DNA from 2 places in the Agromyces sp. NPDC058110 genome. Region 1 is predicted to be linked to the other one. Evidence: predicted binding sites of a transcription regulator. Region 1 holds the regulator's gene; the other holds the start of a gene.

Region 1 (4,564 bases):
CGCCGAGGAAGATCGCGTATTGCAACGGCATCGCGGTCGTCGCGACGAAGGTGACGACCATCGCCGCCGCCGAGGGCAGCGACGTGCGCGCCACGAGCCGGATGTCTCGGAACCGGCCCGCGATGAGCTCGAACCCGATCACGAGCATCAAGCCGCCGATCACGGCCATCGGGATCGCCCCGGCGTACGGCCCGACGAGCAGCACGATGACGGCGAGCCAGACGCCCGCGAAGATGCCGGTCCACCGCGTGGTCGCACCCGCGCTCTGCGCGACGCCGGTGCGCGAGAGCGATCCGCCGGTCGGCAGCGCGCCGAAGAAGCCGCCGGCGATGTTCGCGAGCCCTTGGGCCGTGAAGTCCTTGGAGGCGTTCGGCGGGCTCCCGTCGGGGTTGGCGACCGCGGCACCGATGCCCGCGGCCTGCGCGAGCGCGACGAGCGCGATCGCCACGGCACCCGCGGCGAGCGCGGGGATCTCGCTCAGGTCGGGGAGGGTGAACGGCGGCAGCGACCGGGGCACCGCGGCGATGTCGGCGACGCGCTCCAGGTCGGTGCCGAGCAGGGAGGTGACGACCGTCACGAGCACGAACGCGATGAGCATCGCGAGCGCACGCGTCCACCGGATCAGATGGAACACGAACCAGACGGCGACCGTCACCAGCGTGACCACCGCGGGCGAGAGCTGCCACTGCCCGACATGGACGCCCGCCTCGACGATCTTCACGAACGTGTTCGAGCTCTCGGGCGCGTAGCCCGTGGCGTCCTTCACCACGCCCGCGATGATCTGCAGGGCGATTCCGACGGTGAACCCGGTCATCACGGCCGTCGACACGAAGGACATGACCGAACCGAGCCTCAGCAGGCCCATCACGAGCATGACGACGCCGACGAGGACCGTGAGCATCGCGAGCGCGCCGAGGTCGCCGGGGTCGGAGCCCGCCGCCGCGAGCACGCTCTGCGCCGAGAGCGCGATCGCGCTCGTGAGCGTCGTCACCATCAGCACCGTGCGGGCGAACACCGATCCGATGATCGTCGGCACGATGCCCGACCAGAGGCCGAGCGGGGCCGCGAACCCGCCGATACTCGCGTACGCCATGCCCTCGGGGATCGAGAACAACCCCGTCACGAACCCCGCGAGGGCATCGCGGGGTTTCGGGCGCCCGAACGGCGCGGTGGTGCGCTTCGCCTTGCGGGTCATCCGCTCGCCCCTCGCCCGTGGACCCCGTGAGCACCATCATGGCACCGCGGCGACACGGAGGTCGAGCGCCGGTGCCGGGCGCGCGTCGAGGCGGCCGCACCCTTCCTGAGTGCGGTACGCAGACTCGTTTGCTACCCTCGGGCCCGCATGGGGAACGCACAGTCGACTGGGGAACGCAGGGCGGCACGGCAGGCAGCCGGGTCGCGCGTCAGGCGAACCCCGAGGCGGCGGCCCCGCGGCATCCGACCGCTCGCGGCCCTCTCGACGCTCGCCGTCATGGGCATCGTGGCGACGCTCTCGCTCGTGCCCGCCGCACCGATGGAGACCGCCCTCGCCGGCGGCGGCGACACCGTCGACGGCGCGCAGACCATCGAGGTCGCCGACGGCGTCGAGGCGCAGAAGGTCTCGCACGAGTCGTACACCGCGGCGACCGGCCCGCAGACGCTCGTCGCGGGCGGCACCAACGTCGACTGGGCGAAGCTCGTGCTCATCGACGGCGACTGGCCCGTCACTGAAGAGAACATCACGTTCATGATGCGCTGGACGCGTCAGGAGAACGGCGCCGACAACTGGTGGAATCGTAACAACCCGCTGAACAACGGACAGGGCTCAGGCGGCGGGTCGGGCCTCGGCAGCTACGTCGACCTCGTCGAGGCGGCCTACTACGCGGCCGAGAACCTCAAGTCGGGGCGCTACCCCGAGGTCGACGCGGCGCTGCAGCGCGGCGATTCGGCGGATGCCACGGCGCAGGCCATCTGGGCCTCGCCCTGGGCGTCGAGCCACTACGGCTACGGCACGCACTGGAGCTCGCGCCCCTACGAGGTCATCGAGGCGCCCGCGGAGGCCTGGGGCCGCTAGGCCCGCCCGACGCTACTCGCGGTCGAGCGGCCGCCAGACGACCATCGCCGTCTCGCGGCGCACGCGCGTGCCCGTGCGGAGGGTGACGACCTCGCCCTGCGAGCCGGCCGCGAACACGCGGCGGCCCGGGCGGTTCAGCATCTCGTCGGCGAGCGTCGCCTCGAGTTCGCGCACGCGGGCGCGCAGGGTCGTGACCTCGTCTTCGAGGCCGAGCACGCGGCGGATGCCCTCGAGGCTCACGCCCTCGCTCGAGAGCTGGGCGATCTCGCGCAGGCGCACGACGTCGCGCATGGAGTAGCGGCGCGACCCGCCCGACGTGCGGGTCGGCGATACGAGGCCCATTCGGTCGTACTGCCGCAGGGTCTGCGGGTGCATGCCGGCCAGCTCCGCCGCCACCGAGATGACGAAGATCGGGCTGGACTCGTCCATGCTCATGGCAGGATCAGCCCCTGGCCCGTGCGATGAGGTCGTCGCGCGGGTTCTCGTTCGGCAGCTCGGCCGAGAACTCCTCGAGCTTCTGCTCTGCCGCCTTCGACAGGTGCGAGGGTACGACCACCTGCACGACCGCGAGCAGGTCGCCCGTGGCCTTCTTGGTCTCGACGCCGCGGCCCTTGACGCGGAGCACGCGCCCGCTCGGGGTTCCGGGGGCGACCCGGAGCTTCACGGGGTCTCCGCCGAGGGTCGGCACCTGGATCGTCGCACCGAGCGCGGCCTCGGCGAACGTGACCGGAACGGTCACCCGCAGGTTCAGGCCGTCGCGCTCGAACACGGGGTGCTTGCGCACCGTGACCGTGAGCACGAGGTCGCCGGGCGCGCCGCCGTCGGGCGAGGGCTGGCCCTTGCCCGCCACGCGGATCTTCTGGCCGTCGGCCACGCCCGCCGGGATGCGCACGGTGATGTTGCGCCCCTCGCCGGTCTGCAGCGTGAGCTGGTCGCCCTTGGTCGCGGTGATGAAGTCGAGCGTGGTCGTCGCGGTGACGTCGCGGCCCTTGGTCGGGCCGCCCGCGCCGCGGAACCCGCCGGTCGACTGGCCGAACCGGCCGCCGCCGAAGAGCCCGCCGAGCAGGTCGTCGTAGCTGTCGCCCTGCTGGTAGTACTGCTGGCGCCCGCCGCGACCGCCGGCGCCGCCGCCGAACATGCCGCCGAAGACGTCTTCGAACCCGCCGTTGCCGCCGCCCGCGCCCGGCGCTGTGAAGCGCGCGCCGGAGCCCATGGCGCGCACGGCGTCGTACTCCTTGCGCTGCTCGGGATCGGAGAGCACCGAGTTCGCCTCGCTGATCTCCTTGAACTTCGCCTCGGCCGCGGTATCACCCGGGTTCGAATCGGGGTGGTACTTGCGCGCGAGCTTGCGGTAGGTCTTCTTGAGCTCCGCGTCGCTCACGTCTTTCGAGACGCCGAGCACCTGGTAGAAGTCCTTGTCGAACCAGTCCTGACTGGCCATCGACACCTCGTCTCTCGAAGTCTGGTGGAAAGGGTACGCCGGTCGAGGAGCTGAGCGCTCCCCGACCGGCTCCCGGAACAGTGGTTACGCGGGCGTCTTGACGACGACCTTCGCCGCACGGAGCTGCGTGCCGCCCAGTGTGTAGCCGGTCTCGACGACGTCGGCGACGGTGTCGACCTCGACGTCGGACGAGGGCTGCTGGAAGATCGCCTCGTGCTTCTGCGGGTCGAACGCCTCGCCGGGCTCGCCGAACTTCGAGAGTCCGAGGCGCTCGACCGACGCGCGCAGCTTCGCCGCGATCGTCGCGAACGCCGACTCGCCCTCGAGGTCGCCGTGCTTCTCGGCACGGTCGAGGTCGTCGAGCACGGGCAGCAGCACCGAGACGGCCGCGCCGATCGCGCGCTCCTTCTCGAGCTCGCGGTTGGCCTCGGTGCGCCGACGGTAGTTGGCGTACTCGGCCGTGACCCGCTTGAGATCGGCGAGGTGCTCGTCGGTGGGGTCCTCGACCTCGGCGTTCGCCGCGTTCAGGATGTCCTCCACCGTGAGCTCGCGCTCGTCGGCCTCGACCGCATCGGCGAGCTCCTCGGGGGAGACGGATGCCGCGGCATCCGTCTCCCCGTCGGTGGCGTCGGGCTCGGGAACCTGGGGGTTCTCGTTCTCGTCAGCCATGCTCGCGCCTTACTTCTTGTCGTCTTCGTCGTCGATGACCTCGGCGTCGACGACGTCCTCGTCGGAGTCGGCGGCCTGCGGCTCGCCGTCGGCCGAAGCGTCACCGGCCGCCGCGGCATCCTGTGCCTGCGACTGCGCGTAGATCGCCTCGCCGAGCTTGCCCTGCGACTGCGACAGCTTCTCGAAGGCCGACTTCACGGCCTCGTCGTCGTCGCCCGCGAGGGCCGACTTCAGCGAGTCGACGTCGCCCTGCACCTCGGACTTGACGTCGGCGGGGAGCTTGTCGTCGTTCTCCTTGATGAGCTTCTCGGTCGAGTAGGCGAGCTGCTCGGCGGAGTTGCGGGTCTCGGCGAACTCGCGGCGCTTCTTGTCTTCTGCGGCGTGCTCCTCGGCCTCGCGCA
Region 2 (4,564 bases), on a different contig from region 1:
GGAGCGCCACCGCGGCATCCGTCACCTCGAAGTCGATCTCGCGCGCCGCGAGGCGAGCCGAGGTCGCACCGAGCATGAGGCGCACGATCTGCGCGAGCTGCGGCTGGTCGAGCTTCTGGAACAGCACGATCTCGTCGATGCGGTTCAGGAACTCGGGGCGCATGGCCTCGCGCACCTTGCCCATGACGCGCTGGCGCACGTCGTTCATCGACGAGAAGCCGTTGGCCGCGGCATCCGTCGACGCGACGAACCCGAGCGCACCCGAGCGCGACGCGAGGAACTCCGAACCGAGGTTCGAGGTCATCACGATCACCGTGTTGCGGAAGTCGACCGTGCGGCCCTGGCCGTCGGTGAGGCGTCCGTCGTCGAGCACCTGGAGCAGCAGGTTGAACACGTCGGGGTGCGCCTTCTCGATCTCGTCGAACAGCACGATCGAGTACGGGTTGCGCCGCACGCGCTCGGTGAGCTGCCCGGCCTCGTCGTAGCCGACGTATCCGGGAGGGGCGCCGACGAGGCGCGACACCGTGTGCCGCTCGCCGAACTCGCTCATGTCGAAGCGGATCACGGATGTCTCGTCGTCGAACAGGCTCGACGCGAGCGCCTTCGCCAGCTCGGTCTTGCCGACACCCGTCGGTCCGAGGAACAGGAACGAACCCACCGGGCGACGTGCGTCGCCCATACCGGTGCGGCTGCGGCGCACGGCCTTCGCGACCGCGGTGACCGCGTCGTCCTGGCCGATGACGCGCGCGTGCAGCTCGCCCTCGAGGTCGCCGAGGCGCTCGCGCTCGGTCTCGGTGAGGCGGTTCACCGGAATGCCGGTGGCCCGCGAGATCACGGCGGCGATCTCGGCCTCGTCGATGACGGTGCTGCGCTCGGCCGCGCCGTCGCCCGACGTCATGCCGCGACCGCTCGCCGCGACCTCGTCGAGCTTGTCCTGCACCTTGGCGATCTCGTCGCGGATGCGCGAGGCCTCCTCGTAGTGCTCGGCCGTGACGGCGGCGTTCTTGTCGGCCTCGAGCTCGCCGAGTCGCGCGATGAGCGCGGAGACATCCGTCTTCATGCCGAGCTTCAGGCGCAGTCGCGCGCCGGCCTGGTCGATGAGGTCGATGGCCTTGTCGGGCAGCACGCGGTCGCTGAGGTAGCGGGCGCTGAGCTCGACCGACGCGCGGATCGCGGCATCCGTGTACTCGACGCCGTGGTGCTCCTCGTAGGCGGGCTTGAGGCCCTGCAGGATCAGCACGGCGTCTTCGATGCTTGGTTCTCCAACACGAACGGGCTGGAAGCGACGCTCGAGCGCCGGGTCCTTCTCGATGGTGCGGTACTCCTTGAGCGTGGTGGCGCCCACGAGGTGCAGCTCGCCGCGCGCGAGTCGCGGCTTCAGGATGTTGCCGGCGTCGGTTCCGCCGTCGCCCGAGCCGCCCGCGCCGACGACCGTGTGGATCTCGTCGATGAAGACGATGAGCTCGCCCTTGTTGGCGGCGATCTCCTCCATGGTCTTGGTGAGGCGCTCCTCGAAGTCGCCGCGGTAGCGGGTGCCGGCGAGCATGCCGGGCAGGTCGAGCGCGATGACGCGCTTGCCCAGCAACGCCTCGGGCACCGACTCCTCGACGATCGCGCGGGCCAGGCCCTCGACGATCGCCGTCTTGCCGACGCCGGCCTCGCCGATGAGCACGGGATTGTTCTTCGTGCGACGGCTCAGGATCTCGATCGTCTGCTCGATCTCGTCGACGCGCCCGATCACGGGGTCGAGCTCGCCGTTCTCGGCACGCTCGGTGAGGTCCATGCCGAACTTGTCGAGCATCGGGGTCGCGGATGCCGCGGCGCCGGCGTTGTTCGCCTGGTTGCCGTCAGCATCGGTGTCGCCGTCTCCGTCGAACCCCGCCTCGACCGTCTCGCGGATCTGCTGCGTGAGGGCCTCGGCCGTGACGCCCGCGCGCGCGAGAACCTGGCCGGCGGGGGCATCCTGGCCCAGGACCAGAGCGAAGAAGAGATGCTCGGGGTCGATGTAGGTCGCGCCGCTCGAGCGCGCAACCTGGTAGCTGTGGAACAGCGCGCGGGAGGCGCTCGGCGTGATCGTGGCCGCGTTGATGTCAGCGGTCTCGCCCGCGGCAGGCAGGCGCGCCTCGGTCGCGGTGATGATGCGCTCGGGGCTCGCGCCGATGCGGCGGATGGCCTGCTGCACGCTGTCGTCCTCGACGATGACGCGCAGGATGTGCAGGGCGTCGAGCTCGGTCTGCCCGCGCTCGAGCGCGAACTTTCCGGCGCGCTGCAGGATGCCCTGCGTGCGGGCGGTCAGGAACCGGCTGAGGTCGATCGACCGAGCCTGGCGAGCCTGCTCACCCGCGAGGTACCGGCTCAGAAACTCGTCGAACGAGCTCGCACCGGCTTCGGGGTTGAAGTCTTCGGGCACCAATCCTCCTGGAACTTGAGTGGCGTACGCTCAAGTTCAACGCGGCGGCGGCGTTTGTATTCCCGCGGGCTCAACCGCTCCTCGAAAGCGAGAGGTGTTCTGAGTTGAGGAGACAGGCGCGACCTGCCCCCGCATCGCCCAAGGGCTAGAGCGACATTGTCCGGGTCGCACCAGGTGTCATGTTGATCAAGCCATCTCGCGGTGCCGATGTCTATGACTGCGAACACGAAGATCGAGAAGGAGGCACCGGGCAGTGGCGAGCCCACGCGTAAGTGTGCGTTCTATTCGCTGCCGCGCGCTCGCCGGTGGACCCTGCTGGCACTGCCAACCATCCGATACAGTCCATGCTGACGCTCTAGAGAGGATCCACGTTGGCGACAGCTATGCCCGTTGAACTAACCGTAAGAAGTGAGTCGATCCAGCAGGCTTACACACTGTATGGCGCCGACCGTTTCCGCGTAAACCGGAGATATCAGCGGAAGCTCGTGTGGTCAGTTGAGGAAAAAGCACGCCTCGTTGATTCGGTTCTCCTGGCATTGCCGATCCCGCTCTTCCTCGTTGCGGAGATCTCTTCTGAGCCAGATAGCCCCCTCGAGGTAATCGATGGGATGCAACGTCTGAACGCCATCTTCGCCTTTATCGAGCAGGAGTTTTCATACAACGGCGATTACTTCAATCTAGAAACCCTTGCGGACACCAAAGACAAGTTGGACGCTGGCGTGCTCAAGCAAAAGACGCCGGTTATGAGTCGCGCCTCCTCAGTCGCGTTTGCGAACTACTCGATCGCACTCTCAGTCTTTCGCGCCTCTGACCAGGGGTCGATCGATGAGGTGTTCCGGCGGATCAACTCCGGCGGGCGGAGGCTGTCAAAGCAGGAGCTGAGGCAAGCGGGTACTCTCTCTCCGTTGGCCACAATGGTTCGCCGCATTGCATCCACGATTCGTCGCGACACATCCCCAGGGGACACGGTGCCGCTTCGCAAGATGCCGCTCCTGAGTATCAGTAGCAAGAACCTTGAGTATGGAATACCTGTAAATGACATCTTTTGGGTCAAAGAGAACATCTTGCGCCGAGACGATGTCCGCGAATCGCTCGATGAACAGACGATTCTTGACATCTTGATCGACTGCTTGATCGAGCCGATGCGAACTTCGAATGGTGAGACACGCGATAGTTTCTATAGCTTCACGCCTGATCCCGCTGAGGGTGAAACTGAGGAATCAGTGATGATCTCCGCCCGAATCGACGCACTTGGGGCAGAGAATGTCGAGCGCAACTTCCTTGCTGTTTACGACATCATCCGTACGGTTGTTGAAAGCGACCCTCAAACATTCTCGCGAATCATCGGCATCGCGGCTTCTGGACGAGGTGGGAGATACTTCCACGCGCTCTTTCTAGCCTTGTGGGAGCTCATGTTCGTTGAGGCACCTCCCCGCAAGATTGCTGACGCAGAGGCCGCCATCGACGGCCTCCGTGGCATTTCCAATGCAGCGTCGACCACCAGCGGCGGCGACTGGGGCGCCGGCCCAAAGAGACAAACGGTAAACGCGTTCAAGGGCATTCTTCGACCGTTTACTGTCGAAACGACCGCCGGCGACGACTACTCGCAACTCGCCAGCACGACTCACCTTGAAACCATCATCTCGAACGCTCTTGTGGAGCAACAACCGTTCGATTGCAAGCAAGGATTCTTCTCGCTCAATCCTGGTACCCGTGCGTTCGATGAAGGAAACTTCGGGAAGATCGTCAGGACGCTAACGGCGATGGCGAACATCGGCCCGACTTCAACGTCCTACCTCATGGTTGGAATTGCGGACGACGCATCGGACGCAGATCGCGTCAAGGCCCTCGACTCGGTGAAGGTATACGAAGTTAGGGGATTTCACCTCGTGGGTATCGAGCGTGAGGTTGCCCAATCTCAACGACCATCAATGAATGATCTCTGGGCGTGGATACTTCAGCGCATCAGTTCGCATCCGGACCTAACACCTGCATTTGCGCAGCAGCTCGCTAGAGACGCCCGGCTTGCGCCATATCGAGAGCACCAAATCGCGGTTTTCAAAGTCTCACCACAATCGGAGCCCGTGTTTTTCGGAGACGATCTCTACGACCGTGTGGGTTCCAGCACAGTTCAGGTAGCACCTGGTCCTGCCC

The links. The regulator HspR, encoded in region 1, represses chaperone genes until heat shock. The targets are predictions, from matches to a motif close to AAGTTGAGTCNNNNNGACTCAACTT.
Region 2: a site for HspR is predicted at 2,423-2,447, ahead of ACFVS8_RS11835 (ATP-dependent Clp protease ATP-binding subunit). Genes of this name have one in related genera too.

The regions. Positions count from the first base shown of each region.
Region 1 covers NZ_JBHVTI010000006.1:375,324-379,887, reverse strand. The annotation lists gene ACFVS8_RS16815 (SulP family inorganic anion transporter) at 1-1,195, opposite strand, end outside; gene ACFVS8_RS16810 (hypothetical protein) at 1,343-2,053, shown strand; gene ACFVS8_RS16805 (heat shock protein transcriptional repressor HspR) at 2,066-2,482, opposite strand; gene ACFVS8_RS16800 (DnaJ C-terminal domain-containing protein) at 2,496-3,494, opposite strand; gene ACFVS8_RS16795 (nucleotide exchange factor GrpE) at 3,579-4,163, opposite strand; gene dnaK (molecular chaperone DnaK) at 4,173-4,564, opposite strand, start outside.
Region 2 covers NZ_JBHVTI010000004.1:359,295-363,858, forward strand. The annotation lists gene ACFVS8_RS11835 (ATP-dependent Clp protease ATP-binding subunit) at 1-2,410, opposite strand, end outside; gene ACFVS8_RS11840 (DUF262 domain-containing protein) at 2,782-4,564, shown strand, end outside.